3 regions of the Bradyrhizobium sp. 157 genome follow, and region 1 is predicted to be linked to each of the others. Evidence: predicted binding sites of a transcription regulator. Region 1 holds the regulator's gene; each other region holds the start of a gene.
What was found. Region 1 encodes LexA, which represses DNA repair genes until DNA is damaged. Its sites were predicted from a motif close to TGTTCNNNNTGTGTTCNG; they were not measured.
Positions count from the first base shown of each region.

Region 1 (10,099 bases):
GCCCCGGTTCATGAAGGCGCTCGATACCGACACCGCCTGGTCGAGCAATCCGCCAGGATTGTTGCGGAGGTCGACGACATAGCCCGTGAGTTTTTCCGGCGGAATTTCCTTCGAGATGCTGGCGATCGCCTTCTTCAAGCCGTCGGTGGTCTGCTCGTTGAAACGGGTGATCCTGATGTAACCGATGTCGCCGCCGTCTGTCTTGAAGCGGACCGGCCGCACCCGGATAATCTCGCGCACGATCGCAACGTCAATCGGCGCGGCGGCCCCCTTGCGCACGACCTTGAGGCGGATTTTGCTGTTGGCGGGGCCCTTCATCCGGCTCACGGCCTGTTCGAGGGTCATGCCCTGGATAACTTCGTCGTCGATCTGGGTGATCACGTCGCCCGACAGCATGCCGGCTTTCGCGGCGGGCGTATCGTCGATCGGCGTCACCACCTTGACGAGGCCGTCTTCCATCGTCACCTCGATGCCGAGCCCGCCGAACTCGCCATGGGTGGTCTCCTGCATGTCGCTCCAGCCCTTCTCATTCATGTAACGCGAATGAGGATCGAGCGCCGAGATCATGCCGTTGATGGCGCCTTCCATCAGTTTGGAATCGTCGGGCTTCTCGACATAGCTGGTCTTGATCCGCTCAAACACGCTGCCAAACAAATTGAGCTGGTTGTAGGTGTCGGAACGGGCCGCAGCCTTTGCCGCCGCCACCAGATGCACCCCTTGAGGTCCGATCACGAGGGCGGTCAGACACGCGCCCGTCACCGTGCCGAGAAGAAAGGCAAAATTCCTGCGCATCGTGGGGCGTCCCTCTTTCGCTTATGGACGCCCGCGATCCCAGTGAATCGGCGCCCTGTCCCGGCCCCGCCAACTCACAATGGCTTTTTGGTCGGATCAAGGCACGCCAACCCGGCGCAATACGGCCGTTTTTCAATAGGCTTTATGAGCCCTCCTGCAACCCGTTTTGCCACGTGGACGGCCGGGTTCCAAAACCGCGCTTGGCGCGGGTGCCCAGCCAATAGCCGAATTGCGGGGGAACGTTGTGGAACGGGCCGTCCGCACCCAGTTTCAGCGCGGCGTCCATCGGCCAATTGGGATTGTTGAGGATTTCCCGCCCCACCGCGATCAAATCGGCCTGCCCATCGCGCAGGATATGTTCTTCAACGTGACGCCGCGGATCGTCATCGGGGAAAACAGCAGCGTTTCCGTCATGGTTTGCTCGCCTCGCGAACATCATTGTCCCGGCATGGCGCCGGGAAGTGTCTTCTACTTTGCTGCGCCTTCGGCGGATTTGGGCTTTGACTTTGCTGCCGGCGCCTTGGCCGCTGCTTTCGGCGGTGCGCTATCGCCGCGCATCGTCCCCCAGGGGTCGGAACTCTTCTGCTGCTCCGGGATGTTGCCGAGCGATCTCCGGTAGGCCCGCTCGGCCTCCCTCTCCGCCTCGATTTGCGAGGGCGTCTTGGGCTTGTCCTCCTCGCCATATTTGGCGGGACCTTGTTGGGCGGCAGCGGATCCAGCCAACAATGCGATCACGGCGACAGCGCCCAGAATTCTGCCAACAACTTGCATGCGACTACTCCCTGAAATTGGCCCCAAGCCTTAGCACAGCCCGCGTACGGGCTTAAGCGCCGGATTGGACTGCGACGCAAATCCCCGTGGCCGTTGCCGAGGCCGGTCCAGTTTTGTAAACGACTGCCATGAATTCGCCGCCAGCGCCCCACTCCGTCGACGCCTTGCTGTTCGATCTCGGCCGCGTCGTGCTCGACATCAGTTTTGATCAGGTAATGACCTGCTGGGCTGGGCATGCTGGTTGCGCGCCTGCCGATCTCGCCGGACGCTTTGTCGTCGACGATAGTTTCAAGCACCACGAGACCGGCCGGATCGACGATGCGGCGTTCTTTGCGAGCCTGCGCCGGTCGCTCGGCATCGGCATCACCGACGCGCAGTTCCTGGAAGGCTGGAACGCGATCTTCACCGGCGAGATGCCCGGAATTGCACAGCTTCTGGCGGGTGCTGCAAAGCGCCTGCCGCTCTATGCTTTTTCCAACACCAATCCGGCCCATGTCACGCATTTTTCGCAGGCCTATGCGGAGGTGCTCAGCCATTTCCGGGAGATTTTTTTGTCCTCCAGCATCGGTATGCGCAAACCCGACGCCGAAGCCTATGATCATGTGATAAAAGCGATCGGCGTGCCGGCGTCGCGGATCCTGTTCTTCGACGATTCAGCCGCCAATATCGAAGGTGCGCGGGCGCGCGGCCTTTCTGCCATCCACGTGACATCGACGGATGACGTGGCCAGGGCACTGACCGCACTTGGAATTTAAGCACTTGGAATTTAAGCACTTGGAATTTAGATGATTACCCCGTCATTGCGAGCGAAGCGAAGCAATCCATGGCCAGGAAGGAAGTGTGGATTGCTTCGTCGCGCTGCTCCTCGCAATGAAGTCGAAGCAGGAGTGCCAGCGTGGCCTTGATGCCGGTTGCCGATGCGCTTGCCGCGATCCTTGCCGGCGCAGCGGCGCTGCCCGAAGAAATGGTGGCGCTCGATGAAGCGTATCACCGCATTCTCGCACGCGACGTCGCCGCGCGGCGGACGCAGCCGCCGCAGGCGATGTCGGCGATGGACGGCTATGCGGTGCGCGCGGCCGACGCCGCCGATGTCGGCGCACGGCTGAAGGTGATCGGCGAGGTCGCCGCCGGCCGCCCGTTCGAGCGGAAGGTAGGCCCAGGCGAAGCGGTGCGGATCTTTACCGGCGGCGTGATCCCCGATGGCGCAGACGCCGTCGTCATCCAGGAAGACGCTGCCATCGAGGGCGATCATATCACCATCACGGAAGCTGCCGTTCCGGGACGGCATATCCGCCCAGCGGGCGTTGATTTCCGCGAAGGCGACGTCCTCCTCAAACGCGGGCGCCGCCTCACCGACCGCGATCTCTCGCTTGCCGCCGGCATGAACTACCCGGAGCTTGCGGTGCACCGCCGCCCGAAAGTGGCGATGCTGGCGACCGGCGACGAACTGGTGATGCCAGGCGCAACCCCCAGCCCCGGCCAGATCGTCTATTCCAACGGCTACGGCTTGCGAGCGCTGGCGCGAGCCGAGGGCGCAGAAATCATCGACCTCGGGATCGCCGCCGACACCGTCGCCGCCACCACGGAGGGCATCCGCCGTGCCCGCAACGCCGACGCGGACGTCCTGATCACCGTGGGCGGCGCCTCGGTCGGCGACCACGACCTCGTCAAGCGGTCGCTGGAGGCCGAGGGCGTCGCCATGGCGTTCTGGCGGATCGCGATGCGGCCAGGCAAGCCGATGATGCACGGCAGGTTGGGCGCGATGCGGGTGATCGGCCTGCCCGGCAATCCCGTCTCCTCCTATGTCTGCGGCTTCCTGTTTCTGGTGCCGCTGATTCGCGCCTTATCGGGCCGCGACCACGTCAATCATCCGCGCGAAAACGCCCTGCTCGGCTGCGATCTCGCCGCCAACGACCAGCGCGAAGACTATCTTCGCGCTCGCCTCGAAGCCCGCGACGACGGCACGCTGGTCGCCGTGCCGGTGAACCATCAGGACTCGTCACTATCAGGGAATCTCGCTGCGGCACGGGCACTTGTGATACGTCCGCCGTTCGCGCCGGCTGCCGCAAAGGGATCGCGTTGCGAGTTGCTCCGGCTGCCGGAATGACGAACGGCGTTCCAACAGCACCTTGGACCGGAACCGCAATGCGTTCACCTCAAATTAAATGGTTGCGGAACACATATCGAACATATAGTGTCCGTTCATGATTTGTTTCGACTGCTAGTGTCTTTGGTTGAGAGTTTGGGGACTCCACGATCTGGGCGCTAAAGATTCGGAACGAGACGACGCCAACCGGGGGATTGCTCGCGATGCTTACGCGCAAACAGTATGAACTTCTGCGTTTCATCAATGAACGGCTGAAAGAGGCCGGCGTGCCGCCCTCGTTCGACGAGATGAAGGATGCGCTCGATCTGCGCTCGAAATCCGGAATCCACCGCCTCATCACGGCGTTGGAGGAGCGCGGCTTCATCCGCCGCCTGCCCAACCGCGCCCGCGCCATCGAAGTCATCAAGCTGCCCGAGCTCGCTGCCGCCGCCAACGGCCGCCGCGGCTTCACGCCGAGCGTCATCGAGGGCACGCTCGGCAAGCGCACGGTGAGCGCGCCGGCCGCCGAGGACGACGGCAATCGCCCAGTCGCTGTGCCTGTCATGGGCCGGATTGCCGCCGGTACGCCGATCGAGGCGCTGCAGACGCGCAGCCACACCATCAGCGTGCCGCCGGACATGCTCGGCTCCGGCGAGCATTACGCGCTCGAAGTGCGCGGCGATTCCATGGTGGATGCCGGCATCCTCGACGGCGACATGGCGCTGATCCAGCGCAACGAGACCGCCGACACCGGTGATATCGTGGTGGCGTTGATCGACGAGGAAGAGGCCACCCTGAAGCGCTTCCGCCGCCGCGGCGCCTCGATTGCGCTCGAGCCGGCCAACGCCGCCTATGAAGTCCGCATCCTGCCGCCGAACCGGGTCCGGATTCAGGGCAAGCTGATCGGGCTGTACCGCAAATACTGACCCGTTATGCGCTCCGGCGCCGTGACGAAAGCCAGCCCCGGCCCTCGGCCGGGGTTTTTTGTTGCGCGTGTGGAACTAAGGCACGTTAGCGCGTTTGTGAATGTGGCGCAGTGCGCCAGTCGCAGAATTGCCCAGAAAGAAGAAAAGGCTCTGCGCCATGTCCACTCTGATAGAGGCCTGTGCCTCCTTCTAGACACGGGTCAGCTATCTCAAACGAGGGAGCCATCCGATGTGTGACTATAGCCTGCATGCTGTGGCTACGCGGCCTGCCCAGGTCGGCGAGACGCTGATCACAACGACATTCCGCGGTACATCGACCCGCGGCTTTGCGTCGGAACGCGAGCCTGCAGTGGCGGTCTGCATGCTTCCCGGCACCGAACTGGCGTTCGCTGAGGACGTCAAATACGACAACCGGTGGATCTGGACTCGAACCACCGACTGGCGGGTCGGCAAGTTCAATCAAATCGACCCCCATATATCCGACCGTCATCATGACGCGATCGAATTTCCCGATGGAAGCCATGTGCTGGTGACGCAGCTTTGCGAAGGCCAGCGCGCGACCGTGCTGCAATTGCCGGTGGTCCAGACCGGTGGCGAACGTGCGCCAAAGGTAACGGAAGCACCTACGGCCGAATCGATCGTGACCGGATAAACGCCCACGCGCATATGATCCGCCGGTCCAGGCCGGCGGATCATGGTGGTACATTTTTCAGAACTCGGCACCGCAGGGGGCAGCCGGTGGTTAACAAGGTTACGTGGCAAAAAGCCGGGCGCGTCACTGAGCCCGGGCGGTACATGTTCAGGTACGGCTGGCTCACCATCACGGCCGAAGATCTCGCAATCTGGCAGCAATTCCCCGACGCGTCGTTCACGCTGGTCGCTCTGCCCTCGGCGCCTGATGCCCCGGAGGAATTCCACCTCGGTGCATTCGAAATACCAGCCAAACCCACGGTCGACGAGCACTGACGCTCGTCTACTCCTCCGCCTGAAGATCTGCCTCGGCCGGCGTGGCGTCGACCGCGCGGGGCGGCACAATGCGCGGCGCAAGAACGGTGGTGTCGGCCTCGCTCTCGTCAGCAATGACCGGCGACCAGGGGCGGTCTACGCCCCTCGGCTTGACCGCATCGACGACAAATCCCTCCCGGCTGCGCCGCAACGCCATCGCGCCCTGCCGCCGCAGCCGTTCAGCATCGATAACGGAAGCGCCACAGGCTGCGGGGGCCTGCCGCAGCGTCACGATCAGCGCCGCGCGCTCGCAATCGTCCGCCAGCGCCTCGGGCCTGAAGGCCTGCGCGATCAGGCCGCCACCGGCGGATTGGACGACGCAGCCGAAATCGTCGCATGAAACGCCCGATGTGAGCGACGCGTCAGCCGCCGTCCGCGCATCCGCATCCGCCGCCAGCCACTCCTTTAAAAGGAAGATGTCCCGAGATCCCTTGGCCGCGTGCATCAGGTGCAGCCGGCCATCCTGGCCGCGGACCCCGACATTGCGCCCGTCGGCGGAAATCAGGATGTCCGGCTGCGGTGCCCGCGCCGCCCACAATGCCGCTGCCAGCACCAGCGCCGCACCCGACCAGCGCAGCGGAGTGCGCAACAGGCCGAGCAGGATGATGCCGAGGCTTGCCGCAATCAGCGGGCCGATGCCGAAGGCCGGCACCCGGCCGACCGCACCGGGTAACGCCGCGACCCATTGCGTGACCACGATCATCCAGTCGATGCCGACGCCCATGACCGCCCAGAACGGGCGATCGAAGCCGAACGGCATCGCAACGAGGCCGAACAGGCCCGCCGGCATTACCAGTGCTGACACCACCGGCATCGCCGCGAGGTTGGCCAGCACGCCGTAAGGCGTGACCCGGTGAAAGTGAAAGGCCGCGTAAGGTGTGGTCGCAAGCCCCGCTATCAGTGAGGCCAGCAGCAGCATGGTGACTTCGCGGCCGCCCCACAGCGCCACGCGCGCGGTTGCGGTATGATCCGCCGTCGCGAACAGGCGCGGCATGCCGATCTGCACCAGCGCCACCAACCCGAGTGTCGCCGCAAACGACATCTGAAAACTCGGATGCACCAGCGCTTCCGGCGCGACCGTGAGCACGATCAGGGCCGCGACCGCGAGCGTGCGAAACGTAATCGCGCGGCGATCGACCATGACGGCAATCAGCACCACGGCCGTCATGAAGAACGATCTTTGCGTCGCAACCTCGGCGCCCGACAGCAGCAAATAAAACGCGGCGGCAACGAGGGCTGCCGCCGCCGACCACTTCTTGATCGCGTAGCCGACGGTGAGCACGGGAAACAGCGCCAATAGTGCCCGGACCGCAAAGAACACGACGCCGGCGACGACGGCCATGTGATAGCCGGAGATCGACAGCACATGGCCGAGACCGGAGATGAACATCGCGTCGTTCACCGGCGGCGAGATCGCATCGCGCCGCCCGGTCAACAGAGCGGTCGCAATCGCGCGCTTGTCGCCCTCCAGCGTGGTCCTGATCCGCGCATCGATCGTATCGCGCAGGCCTTGCATGAACGCCGAATAGCGCAGGCGGAGCCCGCCGCCCGTGGCGGGCGGCTCGGCGATCTTGACGGCGCCCATCGCGAAGCCGGAGGCGCCGATGCCGGCGAAAAACATGTCGCGGCTGAAATCGTAGCTGCCCGGCCGCACCGGCGAAAGCGGCGGCAACAGCCGCGCTTTCAGCTCGACGAAGCTCCCAACCGGCGGCGCCGTGCCCTTCCTTACCGAGAGCCGTACGCGCTCCAGCTTCGTCGTTCCGCGCGCGCTTTCCATGGTGACGACGCGAAGGACAAAACGGTCGGTGCGCTCGCGAATGTCGCGCGTCTCGACAAAACCCGTCATTGACACCGAAAACATCGGCCGCGCCAGCACGCCATGCGCGATGCGCGCGGTCTTCCAGGTCGCGACCGCAAAGCCCGCGGCGACCGCCGCGATCATTACCGCGGCGGGAAAGAATTTCTGTCGCCGCAACAGAACCGCCACCGCGCACAGCGCGATCGCCACAGTGGCAGCCACCGACAGCACCGGCTCATGATCGGCGGCGAAGTAGAGGGCAATGCCGGTGCCGAATGCGACGGGTACCCACGGCAGCAAGCGGCCGGCGCCGGCTTCCGCGCGCGCCCATGCACGCAGGGTTTCGATCAGCGGCGGCCAGAACGCGGGACGCGATGGCAAAATGCCACCGACCGGCGCCGCAGCGCGCGGCGGCCAGGTGCCGGCATAGCCCCGTTTTCGGCCCGACGTGTCGCCTTGCTCCGCCACCGAGCCTACACCTTACGATCTCGTGGAGACCGCAAGACTACCGGACGCTGTATTGTGGCCGCTAGCGGAACGGAAACAGAAACCTGAGGAAATGCACACCGGCCGGCGTTACAGTCGAACGCTATTGGATTGAACCGGAATCAGGACAAAGAAGCGACATGAAGCTTGCGGCCAGCCTTTTATCTGCGGCGATCTTGATCACCTCTCACGCCAATGCCGCCACTCCAGAGCAATGCCGCTTCATCGAAGCGCGGGCCGAGCGCGAGGCGTGCTACCAGCGCCAGGAGATCGAGCGTGTGGCCCGGCAGAAGGCGAACGAGGCCCGGCAGGCCGAGCAGCAAAAGCCCTACGAGCCCATGACGGCGGACGACGCCCAGCTCGCAAAGTCCCTGCGCAGCATTTGCCGGGGTTGCTAGGCGGCCGGCGTCACGTTCCAATCCCGCCAGCCCACCACCCGGAAACCGCTCTTGCAAGTGCGCCGCAGCAGGATGCACACTGTGCGCGCATGACCAGGTGTCAACGTCTACGGCTCTCAGCTCGACTGGAATTCACGGTTGCGCTCAGAACGAGAGGAGCATGACCCCATGCGAGAAACCGAAATCCACGACTATGCACGGCAGTTGCTGGAAGCGCATGGCCCCAAGGCCATTGCGGAAGCGGCCCAGAACGCCATCGAACTCGAGGCAAAAGGCGAGGCCGAACTGGCCAGAACCTGGCGGCATATCGAAGACGCGATGAAGCTCATGCGCGGGCCGCACCAAAGCTGAGGCTGCCGGCGCGGCAACGCAGAACGTGGTCCAAGACCCGTCGCAAGCCGCTTCGCCACGGCTGAATGGCGGCACGACCTCCACGATGCGCCTCTCCATGACAGGAGTGAAGCCATGTTTCCGAAGTGTGCGACAGCCGAAGACCTCGTGAAAGCGATCAGCGACGAGAAGGTGCAGATGATCGATCTGCGCTTCACCGACTTGCCTGGGGTATGGCAGCATTTTTCCATCCCGCCGGGTGCGGCGAGTGTCGACGCTCTCAGCGAAGGCATTGGATTCGACGGCTCATCCATCCGCGGCTTCCAGGAAATCCAGGAAAGCGACATGCTGGTCGTGCCGGACCCGACCACGGCCTTCCTCGACCCGTATTCCCCTTCATCGACCCTGGTCCTGATTTGCAACATCCGCGACCCCGTGACCGGTCAACCCTATAGCCGTGACGCCCGTTACATCGCCCAGAAAGCCGAAACCAACCTGAAGGGCACCGGCCACGCCGATACGAGTTACTTCGGCCCGGAGGCGGAGTTCTTCGTGTTCGACGACGTGCGCTACGGACAGGGGATCAACTACGCCTTCCACGAAATCGATTCCCGCGAAGGCAGTTGGAATACTGGCAAGGACGAAGCGCCAAATCTGGGCCACAAGCCGCGCCCCAAGGAGGGATATTTTCCCGTTCCCCCGACCGACAGCATGCAGGCTCTCCGCACCGACATGGTGCTGACCATGGAACAGCTCGGCATCCAGATCGAAGCCCATCACCATGAGGTCGCGACCGGCGGCCAGAACGAGATCGACATGCACTTCACTACACTCACCCGCATGGCCGACAATCTGATGATCTACAAATACGTGGTGAAGAACACCGCCCGCGAGCACGGCATGACCGCAACGTTCATGCCGAAGCCGCTGTTCGAGGACAACGCCTCGGGGATGCACGTTCACCAGTCCCTGTGGAAGGGCGAGACCAATCTGTTCTACGACAAGGGCGACTATGCCGAGTTGAGCCAGCTCGGCCGCTACTACATCGGCGGTTTGTTGACCCACGCCTGGGCGCTGTGCGCGCTTTGCGCCCCCACCACGAACTCCTATCGGCGCCTGGTGCCAGGCTATGAGGCTCCGATCAATCTGGTCTATTCCCAGCGCAACCGATCAGCCTGCTGCCGGATTCCGATGTATTCGCCGAATCCCCGGGCAAAGCGGGTTGAGTTTCGCTCACCGGATCCCTCCTGCAATCCCTATCTGGCCTTTGCCGCGATGCTGATGGCCGGCCTTGACGGCATCAACAGCCGGATCGATCCGGGCAGCCCGATCGACAAGAACCTTTATGACTTGCCGCCCGCCGAGGCGAAGGACGTGAGGTCGACACCGGGATCGCTGGATCAGGCGCTTGACGCGCTCGAGCGCGATCACGCCTTCCTGCTCCGCGGCGATGTGTTCACGGCCGACGTGGTCGAGACCTGGCTCGACTACAAGCGGAAGAAAGAGG
Region 1 covers NZ_JADPKF010000088.1:4,386-14,484, reverse strand. Annotated here, with positions in the region: gene IVA95_RS24720 (S41 family peptidase) at 1-792, opposite strand, end outside; gene IVA95_RS24715 (hypothetical protein) at 935-1,228, opposite strand; gene IVA95_RS24710 (hypothetical protein) at 1,261-1,563, opposite strand; gene IVA95_RS24705 (HAD family phosphatase) at 1,692-2,318, shown strand; gene glp (gephyrin-like molybdotransferase Glp) at 2,459-3,670, shown strand; gene lexA (transcriptional repressor LexA) at 3,874-4,575, shown strand; gene IVA95_RS24690 (hypothetical protein) at 4,805-5,227, shown strand; gene IVA95_RS24685 (hypothetical protein) at 5,314-5,541, shown strand; gene IVA95_RS24680 (ComEC/Rec2 family competence protein) at 5,549-7,846, opposite strand; gene IVA95_RS24675 (hypothetical protein) at 8,005-8,262, shown strand; gene IVA95_RS24670 (hypothetical protein) at 8,431-8,613, shown strand; gene glnA (type I glutamate--ammonia ligase) at 8,728-10,099, shown strand, end outside.

Region 2 (10,099 bases), on a different contig from region 1:
ATCGGCGGGAAGAAAGCAATCTCGCGTGCGCCAGCGATCACGGCATCCGGCTTGACATGGGCTTGGTCGATCGCGGCGCGGATCACCTTCGGTTTTTCGAAGGCATGGGCGTAAGTCTCGCCACGGCTGGAAAGCCAGCCGATCAGATCGCTCACCGTGCGCACGTCAGCCGGCGGCTCGACGGTTTCTTCCGCCACGCCGACCCGCTCACGCACCCAGGCGAAATACTTGACCCTCATCCCTCATCCTCCTTGATGAGGTGGTGGATTCCGGCGCGGAAATAATCCCAGCCGGTGTAGATCGTGAAGAGCGCCGACATCCACAACAGGACAATCCCGATCAGGGTGGTCGCAGCCAGGAGCTGCTCGCCCGCCTCGCCCGCGATCAGAAAGCCGATCGCGACCAACTGGATCGTGGTCTTCCATTTGGCCAGCTTGGTCACGGGTACGCTGACCCGCAACGCCGCGAGATATTCCCGCAAGCCCGAGACCAGGATCTCGCGGCACAGGATCACGATGGCGGCCCATAGCGTCCAGCCGTGGATGCTGCTATCGGCTGCCAGCATCAAGAGGCACGACGCTACCAGGAGCTTGTCGGCGATCGGGTCGAGCATCCGGCCAAAGGCGGACTGCTGGTCCCAAATTCGCGCATAGTAGCCATCGAGGTAATCCGTCACGGCGGCGGCGATGAAGACCGCCAGCGCTACCCAGCGCAGCCAGAGCGGGCCGTCCTGGATGGATTGGGCGAAAACGCAGCCAACCACCACCGGAATGGCGGCAATACGAGCGTAGGTTAGGATATTCGGCAGGGACAGGGTCTTGGCCTGCCCCCTGGTTGTCGCGATGTTCATCCGTCTTACCAATACCGCTGGAGCGTGAAGGTCAACCGTGCGGACTTAGATGATCTGTCGCAGGCGACGCCCAAATGACCAAATGACATACCATCCGGCTCGAAGTCCCCTTAACCCGGCTGGGCATGGAAAAATTCAAAAATCTTGCGAGCGCTTTCGGCGCTAACGCCCGGAACCTTGCCGAGATCCGCGAGCGATGCCCGCTCGATCTCCTTCAGCGTTCCGAAGTGATGCAGCAAGGCACGTTTGCGTGACGGGCCGATGCCCGGGATCTCCTGCAAGCCCGCTTCCCTGATGTCTTTTTTCCGCAGCTTGCGGTGCGAGCCGATCACGAAGCGATGCGCCTCGTCGCGCAGCCGCTGGATGAAATACAGCACGGGATCGCGTGGTTCGAGCTTGATGGCTTCGCGGTTCGGCATGAACAAGGTCTCGCGCCCGGCATCGCGGTCCGGGCCTTTTGCCACGGCCATGAGAGAGACCTGGGTTAGCCCCATACCGTCGAAAATCTCCCTGACGGCGTTGAGCTGCCCCCGGCCGCCGTCGATGATGACGAGGTCGGGCCATTGCGGAAACGAGTCATCGTCAGGCTTGGCTTTGGCCGCGTCGCCCTCCGGCGGCTTCAACAGCCGCTTGAAGCGCCGCTCCAGCACTTCGCGCATCATCGCGTAGTCGTCGCCGGGCGTCAGTCCCTCGGACTTGATGTTGAACTTGCGATACTGGTTCTTGATGAAACCATCCGGCCCCGCCACGATCATCGCGCCGACCGCGTTGGTGCCCTGAATGTGGCTATTGTCGTAAACCTCGACACGCTTCGGCACCTGCGGCAGTCCTAGCGTGCTCGCCATCGCTTCCAAGAGCCGGCTCTGCGTCGCGGTATCGGCGAGCTTGCGGCCGAGCGCCTCGCGCGCATTGGTCAGCGCATGCGTCACCAGTTCCTTTTTCTCGCCGCGCTTCGGCACCGAGATTTCGACCTTGTAGCCGGCCTTGACGCACAGGGCGTCGGCCAGCAGCGCGCATTCCTCGATGTCATGCGACAGCAGGATGAGTTTCGGCGGCGGCTTGTCGTCATAGAATTGCGCGAGGAACGAGGCCAGGACTTCCTCAGGCGTGAACGACTTCTCCGCGCGCGGGAAATAGGCGCGGTTGCCCCAGTTCTGGCCGGTGCGGAAGAAGAACACTTCGACGCAGTAATAGCCGCCTTCCTGATGGATGGCGAACACGTCGGCCTCTTCCACGGTGCGCGGGTTAATGCCCTGCTGCGACTGGATCGCCGACAGCGCGGCGAGACGATCGCGATAAAGCGCCGCCGTCTCGAATTCGAGCTCGTTCGATGCTTTCTCCATCTCGGCGGCGAGCAGTTCCTTCACGGCGTGGCTGCGGCCGGACAGGAAGTCGGTCGCCTCGCGCACCAACTCGCTGTAGCCGGGAAAGTCGATCTCACGCGTGCAGGGGCCCGAGCAGCGACGGATCTGGTACAGCAGGCACGGCCGCGTGCGGCTTTCGAAAAAACCGTCGGTGCAGGAGCGGATCAGGAACGCGCGCTGCAGCGCCGTGATGGTGCGGTTGACCGCGCCGGCGGATGCGAACGGCCCGAAATACCGCCCGGGCCTGGTTTGGGCACCGCGATGCTTGAGGATCTGCGGCGCCCAATGATCGCCGGTGATCAGGATATAGGGAAACGACTTGTCGTCGCGTAGCTGCACGTTGAAGCGCGGCCGTAGCTGCTTGATCAGGTTGGCTTCCAGCAGCAGCGCTTCGGTCTCGGTCGTGGTGGAGACGATCTCGACCGTGACGGTCGCGGCGATCATGCGCAGGATGCGCGCCGGCAGCGGCGCGTTGGCGCGGGCGTAGGAAGCAAGCCGCTTGCGAACATTTTTCGCCTTGCCGACGTAGAGCACGTCGCTGGCGGCATTGAGCATGCGGTAGACGCCGGGCGAGGTCGGCGCCAGGCGGACCGCATTTTCGATGGCCGTGTGGCCGATCGCCAGCGGGCCTTCGGCAATCGCCTCCGCAGGTTCCTCAGGGGCTTCCGGCAGGCGAGCCTCGTCATCCTCCTCGGCGGCGGATGTCGCGGGATCGACGTCGGCGGCGGTCAGGTCCTGTGGCGGCAAATCCGGCTGGGAACCCTGCCGCGCCTTGCGCGGAGGCTTCGGATGGTCGGTAGAATCGTGATCCATGGGCCTAAATTAAGCGCTGCAGCACGGCATCGCCAGCGCTCGCGGCGCGCTCTCCCCCAGGAGGCGCCGGTAACGCTTCCTTAAGACTGATGGGCGGGCGGGTAACCCGGCTTAACAAGCCTTTAACTTAAAACTCTCGATAAATCTGAGCGAAAAGATGGGGTTCCGTAACCAGGCCGGTCTCTCGCCGGGATTGGCTACGGCAGTTGCGTGGAGTTGCGTGATGAGCAGGGGTGTATCGGGCGCGCTGGCGCTGATCGCTGCAGGCTGGACCTTGTCGGCGCAGGCAGCAGACCTCTACGGATCGCGCGCACCCAATACCGTCAACCAGTCGCTGCTCCGTCCCGATAGCTGGGCCGGTCCCTATCTCGGCGCCAACCTCGGCTACGCCTGGGGATCGGTTGCAAACAACCCGACCAAGCCGTCCGGTTTCGTCGGCGGCGTTCAGGCCGGCTACAATTGGCAGAACGGACCGTGGGTGTTCGGTCTCGAAGGCGACATCCAGGCGACCGGCGCCGAAGAAACCTTCGCCCCATGGAAATTTTCCAATCCCTGGTTCGGCACGGTTCGCGGCCGCGCCGGCTACGCGCTCAACAACGTCCTGTTCTTCGGCACGGGTGGTCTTGCCTTCGGCGAGCTGCGCGCCACCACCTTTGGCCTGACGGAATCCCATACCAATGCAGGCTGGACGCTCGGCGCCGGCGCCGAGGTGGGCCTGGCACCGAACTGGAGCGCCAAGATCGAATATCTCTATGTCGATCTGGCCAACAGCAACTTCGTTATTACGGGCGCGTCGAACGGTTACCGGTTCGGCCTGATACGGGCCGGCGTGAACTGGCGCTTCTAAGAAAAAAGAAACTATCGGCTACCACCTCCCGGCGGCAGTAAGTCGCCGGGATTTTTTTGTCTTCAACTGGGCGCCCGGTTCGAACTGCGATACGATTGTATCATGCAGACGGGACGGCCGAGTCTGACTGCGTTGGGTGCTGCCCGCCTGCGTGCGGCGCATCAGGTACTGGACAACGCCTCGATCCTGGTCGATCCGCTCGCATTGCGCATTCTCGGAGACGATATTGAAATATCGCTCGACCATGCGCGGGCCCACACGTCCGGGCCGCGACTGCGGTGGTTCATTGCCGCGCGGTCGCGGATCGCCGAGGACGCCCTGAATACTGCGGTGGAGGCCGGAACGGCGCAGCTCGTAGTGCTCGGCGCCGGTCTCGAGACGCTGGCTTATCGGACGACGGTAGCGCATCGTTTGCGGATTTTTGAGGTCGATCATCCGGCGATGCAGGCGAGCAAGCGCCAGATGCTGGCCACTGCAGCGATTGCCGTGCCGGATTCCCTGGCCTACGTCGCGGCGGATTTCGAGCGTGATAGGCTGTCGGAAAAGCTCGAAGCTGCAGGCTTCGATGCCGGCAAGCGCAGCTTTTTCAGTTGGCTCGGCGTCGTGCCGTATCTGACCGAACCGGCAATTTTCTCGACGCTCGGCTATATTGCGCAACTGCGAGGCGGCGCCGAGGTGGTGTTCGACTATGTCAACCCGTTGGCTTCGATCGCACCCGCCGGACGCGCGGCGCATCAGGCGCTGACTGAGCGCGTGGCAGCGATGGGGGAGCGAATCCAGAGCTATTTCGATACCGCGCTGCTGGGCGAAAAAATGCGCGCGGCAGGGTTTCGGCAGACGCGAGATATCGGCCCAGCCGAACTCGCAAACCTTTTCTTTCCGGATGCCGAACGATCGGCGCCGGCGCGCGGCGGCCATATCATGCATGCGTCAACGTTGAGCGGCAAAGCCGCTCCAGTCGAGCATCGCAGGCAATAAAGTCCGTTTTCAAACGCGAGCGTCAGCTCACGAAGAAATCACCAGGTTGACCGCCTTGGGGCCTTTGCCCTTCTTGTCGGGTTCAACCTCGAACGTAATGCGCTGCCCTTCAGTCAAATCCTTCAATCCGGCCCGCTCGACAGCGGTGATGTGCACGAACACATCGCGGCCGCCATCATCGGGCTTGATGAAGCCGTAGCCGCGTTCTCCATTGAAGAACTTGACTGTTCCAGTCATGGCCATCGGGAAACTCCTCCCCCGTATTGCTCCGCCGCCACGCGCACCTCGCGTATCGGCCGACCGGACATTCGCTGCCGGAAGCTTGGCCACCTGAGCCGATCGGGTTCACGCCGCCGACCGACCCGGATCTTATTTGGCCTTGATCACTCCGCCGCAACCATTCGCGGAAGCGGAACGTAAAGCCAGTCCCAACGGACTGAGCATAATACGGTTTCGCGTAAACTGACTACGGCGATTCGCACTTTTCACCGGCCCGCGCCGCCCCTTAGGGCTTGGGCGTCTCCAGTTTGAAGCGGCCGGCCCCGCCCTGGCCCAGCGGTTTTTCGAGCTCGGGCAGAATTGCCTTCAACTCACCCGCCAGCGTCCACGGCGGATTGACGATCAGAAGCCCGGTGGAGGTGAGGGGGCCGCCCGGCGCCTGCGGCGCAACGCTGAATTCGAGCCTTAAGCATTTCCCGGCTGGCTTACTGGCAGCGGCTGCCTCAGCGACCAGGCGCGCCAGGGTGTCGGCAGCGCGCCGGCTCTTCACCGGATACCAGATCAGGTAGCTGCCGGTCGGCCATTTGGCGTAGGCCTCGGCAAATCCGCTGGCCAGCCGCTCGAATTCGTCCTTTTGCTCGAACGCGGGATCGATCAGCACCAGACCGCGCCGCTCGTTGGGCGGCACGAAGGCCGGCAACGCCGTCCAGCCGTCGAGATCGACCACTCGCGCCTGACTGTCGCGGCGCAGCGCGTCGATCAGTTGCCTGCGGGCATTGGGCTCGATTTCACAGGCTGTGAGGCGGTCCTGCGGCCGCAGCAGCGAGCGGGCGATCAGGGGCGATCCGGGATAGGCCTCCAGCTTGCCGGGGGCGTTGAATGCCCTGACGATATCGAGATAGGGGCTCACCAGCGGCAGCGCGGTTTCCGAGAACCGTGCCTGCATCACCCGCGCAATGCCGGTCAGCCATTCGCCGCCGCGGCGCGCCTCCTCAGCCGTAAGATCATAGCGCCCGGCGCCGGCATGGGTGTCGATGACGCGAAACGGGGCCTGCTTTTCCTGCAGATAGGTCAGCATCCGCACCAGCACGATGTGCTTGATGACATCAGCAAAGCCGCCGGCGTGAAAGGCGTGTCGGTAGTTCATGGCAGTCGGCCGATCAATTGGAGCAGACGAAAGTGTCTTCTACTCGTCAGGGCCGGCCTTGTCGTCCTTCGCGAAACGCTTCGGAGGACCATGGCTGAAAACCCGGCGAAGCCTTTGGCGAAGACGGGTCCTGCTCGCAAACGCCTCACGATCAGGGCCGAAACGGCCAAAGACGCCTTGGTGCAGATAGGTCCCGGCCATCCACGCGTCTTGCAGATGACGATAAAGCCGTGGATGACCGGGAACGCAGACAACTTCGAGCAGTCTGCGCAAAGCGGACCGCCATGTCCTGGCATGACGGTGAGCGGATCTTAGCTGCCCCGTACCGGCGGCATCACCACCTCGTCACGCCGGCAGGCGCGGCGGTCGATTTCCTCGCAGGCGCGGAATTGCATGTCCTTGCTCAGGCAGATCCGCACCTCGCTCAGGCGCCGGCTGGAGCAGGTCACCGACATCGCCGAACTGCTCAAGCCCGGGTTGATCTTGATGAAGGCCTGTTCGAGATCGCTGGGGGCGATGGTCTTCTCTTCGGACAATTGCAGGAATTCCTCCGGGATCTTCACCGCCGCGCGCGCTTTCCGGATGCTCTCGAAATAGGCTCGCGCGCCAAGACCCGAACAGGTGCCGTGCTTGTCCCATTCGTTGAAGATCAGGCCGGGCGCCGGCATCAGGTCCAGCATCGAGGTCATGATGTTGCGATCGAGCCGCGGCGAGGGCCGTTGGCAGTATTCGGGAAATCCGCGCTCATATTGAGGCCACAGGCCGTGAACCACGAAGGAATAGGGGCGGCTGCACTGGGCCTGTGAACGCCCGCTATTGCCGCGCTCAGCCGCTGCCTCGCAGAAGGAGGGCGACCAGGAAAGAGCCAGGACATAAAAATCGAATTCGCCCGGCGCGTTCTGGCGGCGGTCCTGTGCGGCCGCCGTCCCGGCCAAGGCGGCAACAAGCGCCAGTGAAATCAAAACCCGCGAAATAATGATGGACCGGTGCATCGAACGCCCCCTCTACTAGACTACCGGGAGCGTAGCAGGGAGCCGGAACATTTCAAGAACAAAATTAGCTGATTCCGCAAACTAGCCGGAAGCGGGTCTGTTTAACCGTCGGAAATGGGGAATCAGGGCCGCGCGGCTCGGCAGCCCGGGCTATAGGCCCAGTTGCGGTCAAGCCCGGTCACGCACCATTCGACGCCTTGGCCGAATCCTGCAAAGCCGCCATCCTCGATAATCGAGTAGTGCACGGTGCGCATCTTCCCGTCGCTCAGCATCACGTCACCGCTGCAGTAGCGGCGCGGAATGTTGTCGGACTGCCAGGGCCGAAATGCGGTTTCATGGATCCGACCAAAGCCGGTGATCACCAGCGCCGAATTCCAGAACTTGCCCTCCTTCTCCCGGAATTGATAGGCGATGGTCGACAGCGCCCGCTCGCACTCGGCGACGCGGCCGTCATACTTCGGGCCTGACAGCCAGAAATTCAATTCCAGGGGATTCGCGGCCTGGGCGGCATGGCTGGAGACCAGCAGAGCGAGCGCCGCCGCCATAGGGCCAAGTGCTCTGGGGCCAAGTGTTCTGGGGCCAAGTGCTCTGGGGCCGAGAGCTCTCAAGGATGTGAACAAATTGCGCATGGGAATCCGCCGGTAAGTCAACGCATGGGACGGTGCCGCGAAGCCCTGACAAGGTCAAGTGCAACGCGGCAACACCTGACAGCCAAGTCCGCCTCGTGCCGCAACCATTCTTTTCACGGCCACCGGCGCACACTATGGTGAGCTTCGAGCGAAATGGAGCCTGCGATGCGAAGAATTGTGGCCACGTGCCTGATTGCCATGGGCGGATTGCTGGCGGGGGCGCCGGCCCAGGCGCAGTGGTGGGATATCGACACCGTGCCACCGTTCAAGGGCAATGACACCGGTGGCATCATCGCCTATCCGCTCGCTAGGCAGGCCGACGCCCGCCAGCTCGCCGTCGATCACTGCGCCCGCTACGGCAAGGTGGTGAAATTCCTCGGTGTGCAGCCCAATTACGGCGGCTACGTTTCGTTTGCCTGCCGCTGGGTGCCCTATGGCGCCGCTGAGCGGCCGCTGCGGACGCTTTACTGAGCGCTGCCGCTACCTGTTTTCCGGCTGGACATGTTTTCGCCACGCGGAGCGTGTGTTCACTTCGCACGAAGACGAATGCCATGGAAGAATTCAGCGGGGGCCTGCTTATGAGACGACTGCTTCTTGTGTCTTGCTCGGCCGTTGGTGTGCTTGCTCTGTTGTCGGCAAGCAGCGCCGTCGCCGTGGAGTTGCCGGTGCGCAAGGCCGGCCTGTGGGAGATGAAGGTGCTGAGTACAGGCGCGCCGGTGCCTGAGATGACTATGCAGCAATGCACCGACGAGACCACCGACAAGGACATGAGCACTGCAATGTCGCCGATGGCCAAAGAGATGTGCTCGAAGCAGGACATCCAGAAGACGGCGGCGGGGTATGTCACCGATTCCGTCTGCGGCATCGCCGGCATGACGATCAAGTCGCATGCCGAGATCACCGGCGACTTCAATTCCGCCTATACCGTGAAGTCGACCTCGCGCAGCGAGGGGGGCCCGGCCGGCGGGGGGCGCGACAACACCACGACGATCGAGGCCAAATGGCTTGGCGCTTGCAAGAGCGATCAGAAGCCCGGTGACACCATAATGCCCGGCGGCATGAAAATGAACATCAAGGACATGGAAAAGCTGAAGTCCATCATGCCGAAGAAGTAAGCGAGCTACTTCGCCCAACTACACCGGCACCCTTACCGCCGCGCGCAGGCCGCCCATCGGGCTGTCGCCGAGCGTGATGTCGCCGCCGTGCGAGCGGGCGATGTCGCGGGCGATGGCGAGGCCGAGGCCCGTGCCGCCTTCGTCCTGGTTACGGGCATCGTCGAGCCGCAGGAACGGCTTGAATACTTCCTCGCGCATGTTGACCGGAATGCCCGGCCCGTCGTCGTCGACCGTCACCGTCAGATAGCGATGATCGCGGTGGCCTGTGATGGCGACCGTCTTGGCGTACCGCGCCGCATTGGAGACGAGGTTGGCGATGCAGCGCTTGAACGAGGCCGGCTTCACCGTCACGACCGGCAGGCCGTGGAACGTCACGGTTGCGGTATGGCCGTGGCGTTCGGCGTCGCTGCGCAATTCCTCCAGCGCCATCGCCATGTCGGTCGGCTGCGCGATCTCGCCGCTGTCGCCGCGCGCAAAGGAGAGATAGGCTTCCAGCATGCCGGCCATTTCGTCGACGTCCTTGCGCATGCCGTCGACTTCGGGGCTGTCGCCGATCAGTGCAAGTTCGAGCTTGAAGCGGGTCAGGATGGTGCGCAGGTCGTGGCTGACGCCGGCCAGCATCGCGGTGCGCTGCTCGATCGAGCGTTCGACGCGGGCCTTCATCTCCAGAAATGCCTGTGCCGCTTGCCGCACCTCCCGCGCGCCGCGCGGACGGAAATTCGGCACCTCGCGGCCCTTGCCGAAACTTTCGGCGGCGTCCGCCAGCCGCAGGATCGGCCTGATCTGGTTGCGCAGGAACAGCACCGCGACGATCAGCAGGATGGAGGAGGTGCCGAGCATCCAGAAGATAAAAATCTCCGAATTGGAGGCATAGGCGGCGCTGCGCTGTGCGAACACGCGCATCACGGCATCGTCGAGCTGGATTCGGATTTCAACCAGATTGGACTTGCCGACGGTGTCGATCCAGAACGGGCGGCGGATCTGGCGCCCGATCTGCGCCGACAGGGTCTGGTCGAGCAGTGAGAAGAACGGTTTCGGCCCGGGCTGCGGCATATCGCCGACGGGAAGAAAATCGACGACCAATTGCAGCCGCTGTCCGATGTGGCGCAATTGCGCGCGGTCCTTGTCCTGCGGAAAAGCCTTGT
Region 2 covers NZ_JADPKF010000074.1:19,947-30,045, forward strand. Annotated here, with positions in the region: gene moaD (molybdopterin converting factor subunit 1) at 1-239, opposite strand, end outside; gene pgsA (CDP-diacylglycerol--glycerol-3-phosphate 3-phosphatidyltransferase) at 236-850, opposite strand; gene uvrC (excinuclease ABC subunit UvrC) at 961-3,027, opposite strand; gene IVA95_RS18390 (outer membrane protein) at 3,251-3,874, shown strand; gene IVA95_RS18395 (SAM-dependent methyltransferase) at 3,977-4,852, shown strand; gene IVA95_RS18400 (cold-shock protein) at 4,880-5,095, opposite strand; gene rlmJ (23S rRNA (adenine(2030)-N(6))-methyltransferase RlmJ) at 5,358-6,218, opposite strand; gene IVA95_RS18410 (ribonuclease T2) at 6,530-7,210, opposite strand; gene IVA95_RS18415 (hypothetical protein) at 7,333-7,755, opposite strand; gene IVA95_RS18420 (hypothetical protein) at 8,005-8,310, shown strand; gene IVA95_RS18425 (DUF3617 family protein) at 8,418-8,954, shown strand; gene IVA95_RS18430 (ATP-binding protein) at 8,973-10,099, opposite strand, start outside.
Region 2: the regulator LexA is predicted to act here: its motif matches at 7,254-7,271, upstream of IVA95_RS18410 (ribonuclease T2).

Region 3 (10,099 bases), on a different contig from region 1:
AACGATCACAGCTCCTTCTGGGCAAGTTCGCGAAACGCGTCGGGAACGGAACGAGAGATGCCGAGCACCACCGAACCGTACCCAATAGCATCCCATCCGAAGCGACCGCGAATCAGATCGACGGCACGGTCGGCCGCCCAACGTGCCATGCCTGTTTTGGTGCCGGGGCGGCGGGATTCGTCTTGAAGTCCAAGCGGAAGCTCCAGTTCCAGATCCCAGTGCTCCTCGAGATGCGATACCGAGATCGCCAGGAGCGAGATGATCTTCTCGTCCGGGTGATCTGCAAGGACCGCGCGCACCAGCTCCTCGGCAAGCTCGGCAAGGATTACGGTTGCTGAGATTGGCGCGTCGAGCGTCACCGAGCGGGTGGCTGAGTTCAGATTGGCGAAGCGAACGCGCACCGTCACGGTTCGGCCAGGCCTGGACTTTGCGCGGAGCCGGGTGCCAATCCGGTCTGCAAGATGAAACAAGGTGGGCCGAAAAACCCGCTCTTCGGCAGGCTTCCTGCCAATCGCCGACTGGGCTCCCGCGGATCGAGCTCGTCGGTGCGACTTGATTTCTCGCGGATCGCGATTCCAAGCCAGCGCTGCGAGTTTCTCTCCCGCGGCGGGACCGAGCAACCGCTCGAGCGACCATCCCGGCGTCTTTGCCAGCTGCCCGATCGTGAGCACGCCGATCTCGGCCAGCCGCACCTTCGTGACCGGGCCTACTCCCCACATCAGCTCAACCGGCAGGTGGTGAAGGAATTGCAGCTCGGTGTCGGGATCGACAACCACCAGCCCGTCGGGCTTGGCCACTTGCGAGGCAATTTTTGCCAGATGCTTGGTGCGGGCTACGCCGACTGAGATCGGAAGGCCAAGCTCCGCCCGCACGCGTCGGCGGATCGTCCTTGCAATTTCGGCGGGCGAACCGAAGAGATGGGTGCAGCCCGCAACGTCGGCAAAGGCCTCGTCGATGGAAATCCGCTCGACGAGGGGCGTGAAATCCCCAATCACCTTGATGGCGGCGTCACCTAGCCGTTGGTATTCGCTGAAATGACCGCTGACAAAGGTGAGTTGCGGACAGAGTTCGCGCGCTTGCCGTCCCGGCATGCCGCCGCGGACCCCGAAGGCCTTGGCTTCGTAAGAAGCGGCAAGCACAACTCCACCACCTACGGCGACGGGTTTGCCGCGCAACGAAGGGTCAAGGAGCTGCTCTACCGAGGCATAGAAAGCATCCAGGTCCGCATGGAGGATGGTGGCTGTCGTTGCCATCCCGACCGTTCGCCTATGACGTTACGAAGAGGTTCTCGACGATAAGAACATAATGAGAACAAATAGGAGGAGCGTCAAGCGATCGGTGAAGAATCGCGACACCAGTCCTGACAGAAAGCCTCCACCTGTCACGTCAGTGTCTGAGCGTTGTTGCGGAGACTAGCTGATAGTGCCGTTTGACGAGTTCGCGCCCCTTAGGCGCGGCCCGGCACCTCGCGATTGATCGTCGTTCAGCCATGATACGTAAACAGCTCGATTGGGTCGTTGAAGCCGCGCACCGGGTATTCGCCGACGCGTTCGAGATCGAAATCGCTTTCGACGAAGTCGGCGAACGCGCGGGACAGCAGCACCGTTCTTCCTAATTGTTTTGGTGAGGGCTTCGAGACGCGAAGCCATATTGACCGCAGGACCGATGACCGTGAAATCGAGCCGGCTGCGCGACCCGATATTGCCGTACATGACGTCTCCGACGTGGACGCCGATGCCGTAATTCAGCGGCGCACGACCGGTCTCGCTGTTTTTCTCATTGAGGGCAAGCATAGCCTGACGGGCTTCAGCCACGGCATGCAGCAGATTTGCGCAGGCCGACGGCTGGCTGAGCGGAAAAATGGCAAGCAGACCGTCGCCGATGAATTTCAGTATTTCCCCGCCATGTCGCGCAATCGGCTCCGACATCGCATCGAAATAGCCGTTCAGAAGATCAATGACGTCATCGCGCGGCCAGTTGTCGGAGATCCTGGTGAAATCACGCAGATCGCAGATCATGATGGCGGCGCGTACCGTCGTTCCGCTGCCGCGCCTGGTGGCGCCGGCTAGAATGAGCTCGCTGGCATGCGACCCGACATAGGTTTCGAGCAGCGTTCGCGCCAGCCGGTTCTTGACACGAATTTCGCTGACCAGCGCCAGAACCGGCAACAGCTTTAACAGGCTGGCGATATGCGCCTCGTCGAAACCTCCTGGCCGGTCGGTTGCAAAGGTCACGATATGCCTGCCGAGCGTATGGTACAGCGGCCACGCCACATAGTCGGTCAGGCCTTTCGCCCGCAGCTCGTCAAAGACGGCGTGCTTGCGGCCCAGTGACGCCTCCCGTTCGAGATTCTCGCGCACCTCGGTGGCACCGTCATGGATTTCGTTGGCAGGACTATCGATGTACTCGGATCGCTCCCTGACATCATAGTCGACCCTCGCAATCTCCGCCTCGCGCATCCCGTCGGCCCACATGATCCGGGCGCCAAGCCATTGCGGATGGTGGATCAGGATATGAAGCGACGCCCGCTTGACGGGAATGCCTGCTCGCTGAAGCCGGATACACAGCTCAGCGAAAATGTTGTCAATGAAGCGCTCATCGCGCGTGTCGTTTGTCAGCCAATGCAAGATGTCCCCGTCAGAGCGCGCGGTAACGGGATCGATTTTTGGCGGCGCGTTCATATCTTGCTCCTGAGCAGTGACCTGGATCGACGGCACAGGATATGTCGTGCTCCCGCGCGACGTCGTCAACGGAGTCCGCCGCAATCTGCTTGTGCGCATCGGGTTGCCGGCGAGTTGCCGCGTATCCGACCCGAGAGGACGCCGCGGCTGTGCCGGACTGGCGCTTTGTGCCCTGGCTGGGGCGGGAGGGATCGAACCTCCGAATGGCGGAATCAAAATCAGTTTGATTATTCAACGATTTCAGTGCGCGTTTGGAAAAAAGCGCAGAATTTCGCCTCAGCAAGATCAATAACTTGGCGGTCGTTTCCAAATGAACAGGGAGCCTGCGAGACGAAATCGGTCCTCAAAGTTTCAGTCGGAACTTCCGTACGTGAGCTGAGCCTCGACCCTTTCCGTCAGTTGTTTCGCGACGCCGATGGGCCCAGGCAGCAGGCGCCCGATCTCGTTCAGAGGATTCTCCAGCGGGCCAGGTTGGGAGCCCCCAATTCCTACTGCTCACAACTGTCCGATCGTTGTGCCGTGTCTGCAGAATGTATGTGCCGCCATGCGATCGGGGGTCGAGTCGCTGGTCCGCTACATCGCGAAACCTACTACTGCGGAGGCACTGTTTTCGTATCTTCGTGCAGCTTAAGAGACGAAACCGAGCTATTTCGCGCTGATGGCAAAACGTTGAGTTCAGGCATGTTGCCTGCGAGCGGGCGCCCCTTTCGCGGCCGGCGCTGTAAAACCGTGTAGGAACAGGTCCACCACCATGTCGGCGAATTCCTGCGGCTCGATGTCGCCTTTGGGATCGTACCAGGTGTGGCTGAAGTTGAGCATGCCGAACAACATCATGGTGTAGACCTTCTTCGACCGCTTGACGATCTTGCCCTCCGTATCGAGTCGGATCAGCAGATCCGAGATGGTGTCGACCAGCTGGCGCTCCAGCGTCTTTATGGCCTGCTGTTCGGCTTCCGCAAGGAAAGATAGATCGTTCAGGATCAGGCGCTGCTCGTTCGACGAGCGCGCGTTGAGCTCGACGATGGCGCGGATAGCCGCGCGGAAGCGGTCCAGCGTCGTGGATTGGCGGGCCATCGCCGCTTCGACATCGGCGATCATCTGGCGGACATGCGCATCCAGGATCGCGAACAGGATCGCTTCCTTGGACTCGAAATAGTGATAGAGCGCGCCCCGTGACAGCTTGCAGGCGTCAGCCAGTTCGGCGATCGAGGCACGCATGTATCCCTGCTTGGCAAACAGATCGCAGGCAGCCGTCAGGATGCCGCGCTGAATGTCGTCGTAATTCTCCGAGCGCGTCCGGGCCATCCTAAACTCTCAATTGTTCCGGCCACCGGCACCGTCCGATGCACCGCACTTCTTTTCCTACACCAACGACCTAGCAAAGGCTTGCCGCCCTACGCTCAATCCACCGCAACCCAGAAGGGTCGGCTCGACCATACTGACCTATCAAAAAATTGATTGAACGGACAGTCGGATTATAATATGCTTCCTTCCCATAAGACAAGCCGGACACGTCAGGGAACTGGCGGCCGCGGCTCTCGGGGAGGATTGGCTGTGACCCAGCAACGGGTGGATGTTGTGGTGATCGGTGCCGGCGCCGGTGGGCTTTGTGCCGCGGCCCGGCTGGCTCATGCCGGGCTACACACGCTTGTGGTCGACGACAAGGACCGGATTGGCGGGCGCGCCTCAACTGAAGAGATCGACGGCTTCAAGGTCAATATCGGCGCGATCGCCATCGAATTCGGCGGCGTGTTCGAGGAGACCTTTCACGCGGTCGGCGCCCCCCTCGACATCCGCGCGCCCGAACCCGCCAGTTCGTTCCTTATCGACGGCAAGCTGATCGATGTCGGCCGCGGCGGCTGGTCGCTGCTGCTCGGGCAACTCACCAAGCAGGCCTCGCGCATCCTGGATAAGTTCGCCGACGCGCGCTCCGGCAACCTGCCGGACGGGAGGCAATCGACCGAAGACTGGCTGAACGGCTACACCGGCAACGCCACCGTGCACGCCCTCTTCCGCAATCTTTGCGCGGCTATCTTCGCCTGCAACGCCGCCGAACTGCCGGCGCGCGCCTTCCTCACCTATTTCACCAGCAAGGGTGCGTTCAAGCGCTTCGGCTTTTGCCCGCAAGGGACGATCGGCGTCTGGAATTCGCTGGCCTCGGTGATCAAGCGCAAGGGCGACATCTGGCTCGCGACGCCGGCAGTGAAGATCCACAGCAGCGGCGGCCGCGTCGAGGGTGTCAGCGTGATGCGGGATGGCGGCGAGGTTCGGATCGATACCGACCTCGTCATCAGCAATGCCGGCCCCAAGGCAACCGTCGCGCTCGGCGGCGAAGCAGCCTTTCCACCGGACTATATCGAGCGGGTGCGTAAGGATCTGCGCCCGGCCGCCAACATCGTTATCAATATCGCAAGCCGCGAGCCGCTGATCTCGCATCCCGGCATCGTCACCTTCGGCAAGACGCGCCGGCTCTGCAACATGGCGAACCTCACCGCGACCTGCCCTGAGCTGGCGCCGGCCGGCTGGCATCTTAATGTCGCTTATGCCGTACCTGTCCCCGCGCTCGGAGATTTCGACTCGGAGGCCGAAACCGCCCTCGCGTTGCAGGATCTGCGCGAGCAGGTCCCCAACTTTGCCCGAGCAAAAATCCTGTCAATCCGCGTGATGCGCGACGATTGGCCGGCGCAACGAAGCTGCGCCGGTTACGATCTTCCACGTGAGACCGGGATCGACGGCCTGTGGTGCGTCGGCGATGCCGTCAAGCAATATGGCAATGGCGGTACGCAGGCGTGCGCGGAAACGGCCAAGCTGGTCACCGATGCGATCCTCGCCCGGCGGCCGCGCGTGCCGCTGGCCGGCTGAGAGCGCTGCGATGACCATGACAACCCAGACCGGCGCGATGGGAGAGGAAACGGCACCCGAGAGGCCCGCGCTGCTCGAATTCCGCAACATCCGCATCGTCTATGACAACGCGATCGAGGCGATCCGCGATGTGTCGATTGCCGTCCCCGAGGGCGGCATTGTCGCCCTGCTCGGCTCCAATGGCGCCGGGAAATCGACGCTGCTGAAGGCGATGTCGGGCATTCTCTACACCGAGGAAGGCGCGATCGAGAACGGCGCGATCCGCTTCCGCAACGACGAGGTGCACCGCCTCGCCCCCGACGAGCTGGTGCGGCGCGGCATCGTGCAGGTGCCCGAGGGCCGCCGCGTCTTCCCGGCGCTGACCATCGAGGAAAACCTGCAGATGGGCGGCTATACAAGGAGCAAGGCCGAGGCGCGCGAGCGGCGCGACAAGGTTTTTGCGCTGTTTCCCCGGCTGTTCGAACGCCGCGAACAGATCGCGGGCTACATGTCTGGCGGCGAGCAGCAGATGCTGGCGATCGGCCGCGCCCTGATGACCGATCCGGTGCTGCTGGCGCTGGACGAGCCGTCGCTGGGCCTCGCACCGCTGATGATCGAGCGCATCTATGAAGTGATCGTGCGGCTGCGCGACGAGATGAAGATGACGGTGCTGCTGGTCGAGCAGAACGCCCAGCGCGCGCTCGACATCGCAGACTACGCCTACATCCTGGAAACCGGGCGCGTCGTGCTTGACGGCACGGCGCAAAAGCTTTCCGCCAACGAGGACGTCCGCGAATTCTATCTCGGCGTTTCCTCCTCCGGCCGCAAGAGCCTGCGTGATGTCAAGCACTACAAGCGGCGCAAGAGGTGGCTGTCGTGACCCCGCTGCTCAGGGCCGAAAATCTCAGCAAGCGCTTTGGCGGGCTGCAGGCCGTCGCCGATGTCAGCCTTGATGTCGCTGCCGGCGAGATCTGCAGCGTGATCGGCCCTAACGGTGCCGGCAAGACTACGCTGTTCAACATGATATCCGGCGTGCTGCGGCCGAGCGGCGGCCGCATCGTATTCGACGGCATCGACCTTTCGACCATCTCGCCCTGGCGCTTCGCCGCGATCGGCATCGGCCGCACGTTTCAGAATCTTGCGCTGTTCAAGCACGGCACCGTTGTCGAGAACATCCTGACCGGCCGCCACACCCATCTGCGCTCCAATGTGCTCGACGTCGTGCTGCATTTCGGCCGCACCCGGCGCGAGGAGATCGAGGCGCGGCGCAAGGTGGAGCACATCATCGAATTCCTCGAGATCGAGCACATTCGCGACGCGGTGGTGGGAACACTCTCCTACGGTCAGCAGAAACGCGTCGAGCTTGCCCGGGCTCTGGCCTGCGAGCCAAGACTGCTGCTGCTCGATGAAATGGTCTCCGGCATGAACCAGGAGGAAACCGAGGACATTGCGCGCTTCGTGCTCGATATCCGCGACGAACTCGACATCACCGTGCTGATGATCGAGCATGAGATGCGCATCGTGATGGACATCTCCGACCGCGTTCACGTGCTCAATTTCGGCAGCAAGATCGCTGAGGGCACGCCTGCCGAAGTGCGGCAGAGCCCGGCTGTCGCGGAAGCCTATCTCGGCGGTCACCGCCCCGAGACGCAGGCCAGGGTGAACGCCTGATGTCGACGCTGGACACCATGCGAACCGTACACCCGTCGATAACCGAAGCGACCAAGCCGGTCGCGCGATCGTCGGATTCCGGGCAGCTGCGCAGCGCGTTAAGGGACGCCGCCATCACCATTCCGCAGCTCCTGCGCCAGCGCGCCGCCCTGCACGGCGACAGGCTGGCGCTGCGCGAGAAGGAATACGGCATCTGGAATCCCTATTCGTGGAGTCATTATTACGAGACCGCGCGGGAGGTGGCGGTCGGGCTGATGTCGCTCGGCATTAAGCCCGGCGACCGCGTGGCGATCGCCGGCGAAAATACCCCTGAATGGTTCTATGCCGATCTCGGCATCCAGATGATCGGCGCCGTTGCGGTCGGCATCTACCCGACCAATCCCTGGGTCGAGCTGCAATATATCGTCCGCCATTCCGGCTCGCGCGTCGTCATCACCGGCGATCAGGAGCAGACCGACAAGGTGCTCGACGCGCTGGTCAACCAGGGCGGCCTGCCCGCGCTCGAAGCCATTGTCTGCATCGACACCAAGGGCCTGCGCAACTACCGGCAATCGCAACTGATGTCGTTCGAAAAACTCTGCGAGCGCGGCCGGACTTTTGCGCGCGAAAACCCCGATGCCGATGCGACGCTGGACCGGTTGATCACGCAAGGCGCACCCGACGACGTCTGCATCCTCGTCTACACTTCGGGCACGACGGGTCCGCCGAAGGGCGCGATGCTCACCCACCGCAATCTGATCTACGCGGCCTATGTCTATGCCGAGACCGTCGGCATTGCGGACAAGCCGTTCGAGGCGGTGAGCTATCTGCCGCTCTGCCACGTCGCCGAGCGCTGCTATGGCGCGGTGACGCAGCTCGTGCTCGGCGGCACCGTCAGTTTTGCCGAATCGATCGACACGGTGGCGCTCAACATTCGCGAGATCGCGCCGACCTTCTTCGTCGGTGTGCCGCGCATCTACGAGAAACTGCAGCAGGGCTTTCTGTTCCGGCTCGGCGAGAGCGGCAAGCTGCGCCAGCGTTTTACCAATGCCTGCCTTGCCTGGGGCCGCACACTGTCGGACCACCGGCAGGACGGAACGGAAAACTGGCTCCACCGCATGGCCTATGTGGCGCTTTATCTCCTGATGTTTCGCAACATCCAGCGTCATCTCGGGCTGGCCCGCAGCCGGCACCGGCTGTGTGCGGGCGCGTCGATCTCGCCGGAAACGCTGCGGTTCTTCGACATTATCGGACGCCCGGTGTCGCAAGGCTATGGCCTCACCGAATCCGGCGGCGTCGCCTTCATTCAGACGGAAAACCATCACCGGCTCGGCGGCTGCGGCCTGCCGCTGCCGCACACCGAATGGAAGCAGGACAGCGACGGTGAGATCCTGCTGAAAAATCCCGGCGTGTTTAAAGGCTACTTCCTCGACGAAAAGGCTTCCACCGCTTCGCTGGAGCCCGGCGGCTGGCTCCGCACCGGCGACATCATCGATGTCCTCGACAATGGCGAGATCGCGGTGGTCGACCGCAAGAAGGCGATCATCATCACCGCCGGCGGCAAGAACATCGCGCCATCCGAGATCGAGAACGCGCTGAAGGACAGCGAGTTCATCAAGGAAGCCATCGTGGTCGGCGAGGCGAAAAAATATCTCGGCGCCATCGTCCAGATCGACTACGACAATGTCGGCCGCTGGGCGCGCGACAGGTCCCTGCCCTATACCAACTACAAATCGCTCTCGCAGCTCCCCGAAGTGCACGAGCTGGTCGAGCGTATCGTAAACGACACTAACAAGCGTTTTGCGCGGGTCGAAAGCATCCGCCGCTTCGCCATCCTCGAGAAAGAGCTTGACCACGATGACGGCGAGCTCACGGCCACCCAGAAGGTCCGCCGCGCCATGATCGAGAAAAAATTCGCGCGCGAGCTTGCCATCATTTATCCGGCGGAGGGCTGATGCAGTACCTTACCCAGCTCCTGATCTCCGGCCTTGCCATCGGCGCCATCTACGGCCTGATCGCGATGGGATTTGCTGTCATCTACAAGTCCACGGGTCTGGTCAATTTCGCGCAGGGCGAGATGACCATGATCATCGCCTATGTCGCCTGGACCATCTCGACCACGGTCGGCGGCAATCTCTTGCTGGTTTCCATCGGCGCGATCATCGCTGCGATCGTGCTCGGACTGGTCATCGAGCGCGTGGTGATGCGGCCGATGCTGGGCGAGCCGGTATTCGCCACCGTGATGGTGACGATCGGCCTCGCGGTGATCCTGCGCTCCTCGATCAATTTCATCTGGGACGCCTATCCGCACGGCCTCGATGTCGGCTTCGGCCGGGACATCGTCCGCATCGGTAACATCGGCGTCCGCACCGGGCAGATCGCGGTCATCACGACATTGCTCCTGCTACTGGTCGCAATCTGGGCGTTCTTCCGCTACAGCAAGTTCGGCGTCGCCATGCGCGCGGTGGCGGCCGATGACCGCACGGCGCTCTTGATGGGCATCAGCGCCCCGCGGGTGCATGCGGCGGCGTGGGCCGCGTCGTCGGTCATCGCAGGGATCGCCGGCGTGTTCTTCGCCATCTCCTATGATCTTTCGCCCGCGATGTTCCAGCTCGGTCTGAAGGCGTTCCCCGCCACCATCCTTGGCGGACTCGATGCCGTGCTCGGCTCCGGCATCGGCGGCCTCCTGATCGGCATCACGGAAAATCTCGCCGGCGGCTATCTCGGCTCCGGCATGAAGGAGGTTGCGGGTTTCGTCATGATCATCGTGGTGTTGATGATCCGCCCGTTCGGCATTTTTGGCGAACGCGACATCGAAAGGGTCTAGGCGATGCGCACCGGCGATTACAAGCAAACCTATGGCGAACTGGTCGCGCTGATCGATTCACCGCCGGTCTGGCTGTGGTCGGTGGTGCTGGTCGTGGCCC
Region 3 covers NZ_JADPKF010000105.1:22,613-32,711, reverse strand. Annotated here, with positions in the region: gene dinB (DNA polymerase IV) at 6-1,253, opposite strand; partial or broken gene IVA95_RS32910 (adenylate/guanylate cyclase domain-containing protein) at 1,484-2,681, opposite strand; gene IVA95_RS32905 (TetR/AcrR family transcriptional regulator) at 3,357-3,986, opposite strand; gene IVA95_RS32900 (FAD-dependent oxidoreductase) at 4,236-5,543, shown strand; gene IVA95_RS32895 (ABC transporter ATP-binding protein) at 5,554-6,402, shown strand; gene IVA95_RS32890 (ABC transporter ATP-binding protein) at 6,399-7,193, shown strand; gene IVA95_RS32885 (AMP-binding protein) at 7,193-9,127, shown strand; gene IVA95_RS32880 (branched-chain amino acid ABC transporter permease) at 9,127-9,999, shown strand; gene IVA95_RS32875 (branched-chain amino acid ABC transporter permease) at 10,003-10,099, shown strand, end outside.
Region 3: the regulator LexA is predicted to act here: its motif matches at 1,297-1,314, upstream of dinB (DNA polymerase IV).